DNA from 2 places in the Arthrobacter sp. Soil_C_49 genome. Region 1 is predicted to be linked to the other one. Evidence: riboswitches for the same ligand, from Rfam matches in the RefSeq annotation. Region 1 holds a riboswitch; the other holds the start of a gene.

What was found. Region 1 has a riboswitch for S-adenosylmethionine ahead of AC3A4Z_RS15710 (DUF1737 domain-containing protein). Riboswitches for the same ligand answer to the same signal wherever they lie in the genome.
Region 2: another riboswitch for S-adenosylmethionine. It lies ahead of metX (homoserine O-acetyltransferase MetX); the one in region 1 lies ahead of AC3A4Z_RS15710 (DUF1737 domain-containing protein).

The regions. Positions count from the first base shown of each region.
Region 1 covers NZ_JBDGJZ010000010.1:1,603-5,000, reverse strand. The annotation lists gene opgC (OpgC domain-containing protein) at 1-1,392, opposite strand, end outside; SAM riboswitch class IV at 1,736-1,850, shown strand; gene AC3A4Z_RS15710 (DUF1737 domain-containing protein) at 1,864-2,139, shown strand; gene AC3A4Z_RS15705 (rhodanese-like domain-containing protein) at 2,136-2,546, shown strand; gene AC3A4Z_RS15700 (O-succinylhomoserine sulfhydrylase) at 2,547-3,398, shown strand, end outside.
Region 2 covers NZ_JBDGJZ010000013.1:45,669-49,066, reverse strand. The annotation lists gene AC3A4Z_RS17925 (winged helix DNA-binding domain-containing protein) at 1-234, shown strand, start outside; gene AC3A4Z_RS17920 (hypothetical protein) at 248-811, shown strand; gene metX (homoserine O-acetyltransferase MetX) at 818-1,933, opposite strand; SAM riboswitch class IV at 1,946-2,061, opposite strand; gene AC3A4Z_RS17910 (bifunctional o-acetylhomoserine/o-acetylserine sulfhydrylase) at 2,175-3,398, opposite strand, start outside.

The DNA of each region.
Region 1 (3,398 bases):
GACCATACCCACTACCAGGCCGGAGAAGAGGACAAAAAGCTCGGCGCCGGAAACGAAGCCCACCGCTTCCTGGGTAAGCAGCTGGAACAGCGACGTCATACCTAGGTGGTTCACCACCACGAACACAATGGCCATGCCCCGCAGCAGGTCCACCCGAGAGTCCCTGTTGGAGGGATCCGTGTAGCTCCAGGCCGTTGCCGCGTTGACCCGCCGGGGGATCTGCCACAGCGCCACCAGGAGGATGATCAATGCCGCTCCCACCGTCCAGGCAGCGGCCCCCGCAAGCGTGTTGGCACGGACGTATCCCGCTCCGGCGGCGATGTCGGTAACAGGCCCGGTGACCATGGGGGAAGCCTCCAGCCGGTCACGGGCGGCGGCCGCAACTGCAGGGTTTCCGGTGAGCAGCCAGTCGATGCTTGCCACGCCGATGTCCCTGGTGCTGGTCCGCTCATCCCAGACCACTGCAGCCGTCTTGGCGAAGTCTGTGGACGTGGCGGCATCCAGGACTTGATCCCACCAGCCCACTTTGATGTCCAGGTCGGAAGCGCCGCCGGAGGCCGGGCTGTAGAAGGCCGCGGTATGCAGCAGGAACGGCTTGTCCTTCCCTGCCGCATACGTTGCGTAGAAGTTTTCCGCGCCGGAGGTGGTGAGCATCTCCTTCAGTTCGTTCTGCCGGGGCACTGTATTCACGGGAGCGCCGCCGGCGGTGTCGTCATGGAAGGCGGTCAGGCCCACCCAGTCCACGGCGTCGTCCCCGGGATAGTAGGGGGCGTAGGCCGCGTCGGAACCGTTCCATACGCCGTCACCGTTGGTATCCAGCAGGGCAAAGCCCTCGCTGCCTGGTCCGGGGGCGTTCCGGTGCCGGTCATAGGGGTAGTCCTTGCCTAGGTAGGGCTCCCACACCATAGATGTGCGCTCGCCGTCAGTTTCGTCGAATGCCGCGGAAATGGTTTGGAAGGCGGACCGGTAGGCGGCGGGCTGCTGGCCCCATTCCACCCAACTGGCATTCATGTCCGGGGCGAAGCGGACCAGCAGCTGGCCTTTGAAGTTCACGGCCAGCTTTCGGACCTCGGCGACGAAAGATGCGGCGGCGTCAGCAGTGACCTGGTCCAGCGGAACAGTGGGCTTCACCGTCAGCATCGCATGGGCGCCCTGGCCCCCGGACTGCTCCAGGAAGCCCCGGATGTCGTTCTCCTCCGATGCGCGGAACGGCAAGGCGATGTCGTGCCCGAAAAACGCCGGGGAGGCCCCCAGCCTTTCCGTGAAGCCGGCCGCCGTATCCTCACCCCATTCCAGGACGGCTCCGAGCATCGGCTTACCCTCATCCGGGAAGGCATCTGCAGCGCGGGCGGCTCCAGCGGGAACCACCAGCGCAAGGACAGCAATCAGCATTGCCGCGAGCAGGGCAGCGCCCGCACGGAGCAGTGGCAGGCGCCGATGCGGCCAGCGGAAATTCGGCGGAGGAAGTTGCCGTGAATGGTGTTGCAGCCCTGCGGCTAGTTGCGTGCTGATGAGAACCCCCGGGCATTTTTCTCCGACGACTGGGGCGGTGCCCCCCATGAGAAACACTATCTTCCGGGGAAGCCCCGTTAGGCGTAAGGCGCTTCGCCGCCTCGTGGTGATTCCCGCCGTCGTCCGTTCCGCAAACGGCAGTAACGCGCCCAAGCTGCTTCAGTTACGGAACATGACGACGACGGCGGTGCGGCAGTGCGCGCCAAGTGTTACGTTTTTGGGGAGTAATGAGTACCGGCGCCAAGCCCTGACTGGCCGGTCGGCAACCCTCCTTTCGCGGCGGGGTGCCTCAGGTGAATACTCGGCATATCGACCGATTCGAGCTGCAAGCGTGAGAGAAGGAGATCCGTCATGTCTGACGCACCTGCCCCCGAAGAAAAGCTGGCCTACCGCCTCATCACAGGGCCGGATGACCGGTCCTTCTGCGAGCGGATTTCCGCCGCCCTGGCAGAGGGCTACGTGCTGCACGGAAGCCCGGCCGTCACGTTCAACGGCCTCACTGCCATCGTGGCGCAGGCCGTGATCCTGCCGGCAGCCGTCGCTTCCGCCGACGCCGCTGTAGCCACCGCCGTGGACGAGCTTGTACTCGGCGAAGACCTTGAGTTCGCCGGGGAGGGCCACGCATGAGCTACGCAGGAGACCTTACGCCGCAGGAAGCCTGGGACAAGCTGCAGCAGGGCGCCATCCTGGTGGACGTGCGCACCGAGGGCGAATGGGCGCACATCGGCATCCCGGACACCAAGGCCACGGACAACGATCCGCTGTTCATCCAGTGGACCTTTCCGGGCGGCATCCCCAACCCCGATTTCCTTAAGGACCTGAGCCTGCAGGCCCCCGAGGATGGCTCCACTGAACTGCTGTTCCTCTGCCGCTCCGGCCAGCGGTCCATCGCCGCCGCCATCGCCGCCACACAGGCCGGGTTTACCTCCTACAACGTGCTGGAGGGCTTCGAAGGCGAGCCGGACCGCTACGGCGAACGAACCGTAAATGGCTGGAAGAACCGCGGCCTCCCTACCAACCTGGGAAAGAACTAAGTGACCTTCAACGAAGACGCCGCCGGCTGGAGCCCTGACACCCAGGCCGTCCGCGGCGGACTGGACCGCACCAACTTCCAGGAAACCAGCGAGGCTGTCTTCCTGAATTCAGGCTTCGTGTACGAATCCGCCGCCGCTGCCGAGCGGGCCTTCACCGGCGAGGACGAGCGCTTTGTCTACTCCCGCTATGGCAACCCCTCCGTGGCCACCTTCCAGGAGCGGCTCCGCCTCCTCGAGGGCACCGAGGCGTGCTTTGCGACGGCGTCGGGCATGTCCGCCGTTTTCACCGCCTTGGGTGCCTTGCTGGCTGCCGGCGACCGCGTGGTTGCCGCCCGCTCGCTCTTTGGCTCCTGCTTTGTGATCCTCAACGAGATCCTGCCGCGATGGGGCGTGGAAACCGTCTTCGTTGACGGCCCGGACCTGGACCAGTGGCGGTCAGCTCTGTCGCAGCCCACCACCGCTGTTTTCTTCGAATCACCGTCCAACCCCATGCAGGAGATCGTGGACATCGCTGCGGTGAGCGACCTCGCCCATGCAGCGGGCGCCACCGTGGTTGTGGACAACGTTTTTGCCACTCCCCTGCTGCAGCGCTGCGGGCAATTCGGTGCGGACGTCATTGTCTACTCCGGCACCAAACACATCGATGGCCAGGGCCGCGTGCTGGGCGGTGCCATCCTGGGCACCAAGGAATTCATCGAGGGCCCAGTCAAGCAGCTGATGCGCCACACCGGCCCGTCGCTGTCCGCCTTCAACGCCTGGGTCCTCACCAAGGGCCTGGAGACCATGGCCCTGCGCGTGAACCACTCCTCCGCTTCCGCCCTGCGGATCGCCGAGTGGCTGGAGCAGCAGCCC
Region 2 (3,398 bases), on a different contig from region 1:
CCGTTCCAGGGCGAGCCCATGCATGTGGTGCTGCTGGACGGGCGGATGGCCGGTTCCTGGCGGCACAAGCTGTTTCCCGGCCGCTGCGAAGTCGATGTCCGGCTCTCTGGGGCTGAAACTCCGGGTTCTCCCGTGGCCGCGGCGGTTCAGGCAGCTGTGGAACGGTACGGCGCTTTTATGGGACTCCCCACCGTCCGCGTGCAGCCCGGGCTTAAGCTGGAAGGACACCAATGAGAGGCACGGCACCGTGAGCAACTTGTTTTTCTGGATCATTATCTTGTCGTTCCTGATCCCGATGGCCATGCGGATGTACCGGAAGTCGGTGGCCCGCAGGAACCATGAGCAGAGCTTTACGGGGCGCTACCCGGACCAGTTTCCGGGCGGCGGGATGTTCCCCGGCTCCAACGGCCCGCAAAGCAAGCAGCCCCGGGACGGTTTCACCCAGCAGGACTACTTCGGCGGCGGATTCCGCCAGCTTGACCAGCCCCAGCCCCTCCCCGGCGAGCCCCTGCCGCCCGTTCAACCGCTCCCGCCCGTCCCACCGGCGGGCCAGCAGTTCCCGCCCTACGGGCAGCCGGCTTTCCGCGAGCCGACGTTTGGACAGCCCGGCTACGGACAGTCCGGGCAGCCGCAGCAGGGACAGCGCGAAGAAGCCCCGCAGCAGCCCGCAGTCCCTGCAACTCCCCCGCCGCCGTCGGCCCCGCAAGGCTACCGCGCGCGCAAACTGGCGGAACTGGATACGCAGTACAGCAACGGTGAGCTTTCCATGGAGGAATACATGACCCGCCGCACCGAGATCATGAACGGCTAGGAGCCGTCAGACCAGGAAGCTGGTCCGGAGCTGGTGCCCCAGCTGGCCGATTTCGGTGAGGAATCCGTCGTGCCCGATGGGCGCCTCGATGAAGTTGACGTCCACGTCTCCCGGGAGCGCGCGGGCCAGTTCCAGGGACTGGGACGGGAAGTAGAGCCGGTCCGAATCCACGGCGGCCACAAAGAAGCGGGCGCCGGCACGGGACAGCGTTTGTTCCAGGGACCCGCGGCCGCGGCAGACGTCGTGGCTCATCAGTGCTTCGGTGATGGCGATGTAGCTGTTGGCGTCGAACCGCTGGACCAGCTTGGTGCCCTGATGGTCCAGGTAGCTCTCCACCTGGTAGCGTCCTCGTGCCGCGAGCTGCTCGCCCTGGAACGGTGATTCGGGGGCCTGGGGTGCCCGGCCGAAGCGTCCGTCGAGTTCAAGGGGCGAACGGTAGGTGATGTGGGCAATGCGCCGGGCCAGGGCCAGGCCCTCCTCCGGCAGCGGCCCGCCGTAGTAGTCACCGCCATTGAAGTTGGCGTCCTGGCGGATGGCCAGCGTCTGCGCCTGGGCGAAGGCGATCTGCTCGGCGGTGCTCGCGGCCCCCACGGAAATCACGGCGCAGCGCTGCACGCGTTCCGGATACGTCACCGCCCACTCCAGCGCACGGGCGCCTCCCATGGACCCGCCCAGCACCGCGAACCAGCTGCTGATGCCCAGCTGGTCGGCCAGCCGGGCCTCTGCCGCGGTGCTGTCCCGGAGGGTCACCAGCGGAAAACGGGAGCCCCAGGGCTTGCCGTCAGGGGCGGGCGAGGACGGCCCGGTGGAGCCGTAACAGCCGCCCACAATGTTGATTGATACGACGAAGAACCTGTCCGTGTCCACGGGAGCGCCCGGTCCTGCGAGCTGTTCCCACCAGCCTTCTTCGTCGGTGTCGCCGCGGGTCACGTGCGTGCTGCCGGTGAGGGCGTGCTCGATCAGGACCGCGTTGCTGCCGTCCTCGTTGAGCGTGCCCCAGGTTTCATAGGCGAGGGTGACGTCCGGCAGGTAGCCGCCTGCCTCGAGCTGCAGCCCCCCGATGGAGGCATAGCGGACAATCCCGTGTTCGGGAACGGTGGTACGGGTGACGGTAACCGTCATGGCAAGACCTCTTCTACGCGCTTGCCTGCCGCCGTCTGACCGGCAGGCCAGGTCTTCACCCGGGGCACCCCACCGCGGAAGGAGGGTTGCCGGCCAGCAAGCCGGGGCTGTCACTGGCACTCATGACCTTCATTGAGTGTACGAAACAGCCCCCGCCCGCCGCCAAGAGTGTGACTGGTTGTGACTTCCCGGTTGCCGCCGCTGCTCCTGCCGGTGCTCCTGCCGGCAGTCAGGGCGCCGCTCAGGCGCCGCTGGCTCCCTTGGCCGCCCTGAAGCCGGCTTCGAGGTCCGCGAGGATGTCATCGATGTGTTCGATGCCCACGGAAAGCCGCACCAGTCCGGGCGTCACGCCGGCCACTTCCTGCTGTTCCGGTGAAAGCTGGCTGTGGGTGGTCGACGCCGGATGGATCACCAGGGAGCGGACGTCGCCGATGTTGGCCACGTGCGAGTGCAGTTCAAGGGCGTCCACGAAGCGCTTGCCCGCCTCTGCCCCTCCGGCCAGGTTGAACGAGACGATGGCGCCTGTTCCCTTCGGTCCGTACTTGCGGCCCCGCTCGTACCAGGGGCTGGAGGGCAGGCCAGCATAGGCGACGGATTCGACGTCGTCCCTTCCTTCCAGCCAGCGCGCCACTTCGGTGGCGTTTGCCACGTGCCGCTCCACCCGCAGGCTCAGCGTCTCCAGCCCCTGGGCGATCAGGAAGGCGTTGAAGGGCGACACCGCCGAGCCGAGGTCGCGCAGGAGCTGGACCCGGGCCTTGAGGATGTAGGACAGGTTGGCGCCCAGCGCGCCCTCTGCGCCGAGGTCGCGGGCGTAGACCAGCCCGTTGTAGGTGGGGTCCGGGGTGTTGAACCCAGGGAACTTTTCCGCGTCCTTACCGAAATCGAACTTCCCGGAGTCCACGATGACGCCCGCGATGGCAGAACCGTGGCCGCCCAGGTACTTGGTGGCCGAGTGCACCACGATGTCAGCGCCCCACTCGAGCGGGCGGATGAGGTACGGGGTGGACAGGGTGTTGTCCACGATCAGCGGCACCCCGGCCTCATGCGCCACCTGGGACACGCCTTCAATGTCCAGCACGTCCTGCCGCGGGTTGGAAACCACCTCACCGAAGAAGAGTTTGGTGTTGGGCTGCACGGCGTCCCGCCACTGGTCCAGGTTGTCCGGGTCCGCCACGAAGGTGACCGAGATACCGAACTTCTTCAGGGTGTGCGCGAAGAGGTTGTAGGTGCCCCCGTAGAGGCTTGGGCTGGCCACGATGTGGTCTCCCGCCTCGGCGATGTTAAGGATGGCGAATGTCTCCGCGGCCTGCCCGGAGCTGAGCAGCAGGGCCCCCAGGCCGCCTTCCAGGCTGGCGATCCGCTGTTCCACGGCCTCCTGGGTGGGGTTGCCGATCCTGGTGTAGATGGGAGCCAGCTCCGCCAGCGCGAAGCGGTTTGCCGCACTTTCCGCGCTCGGGAAAACAAA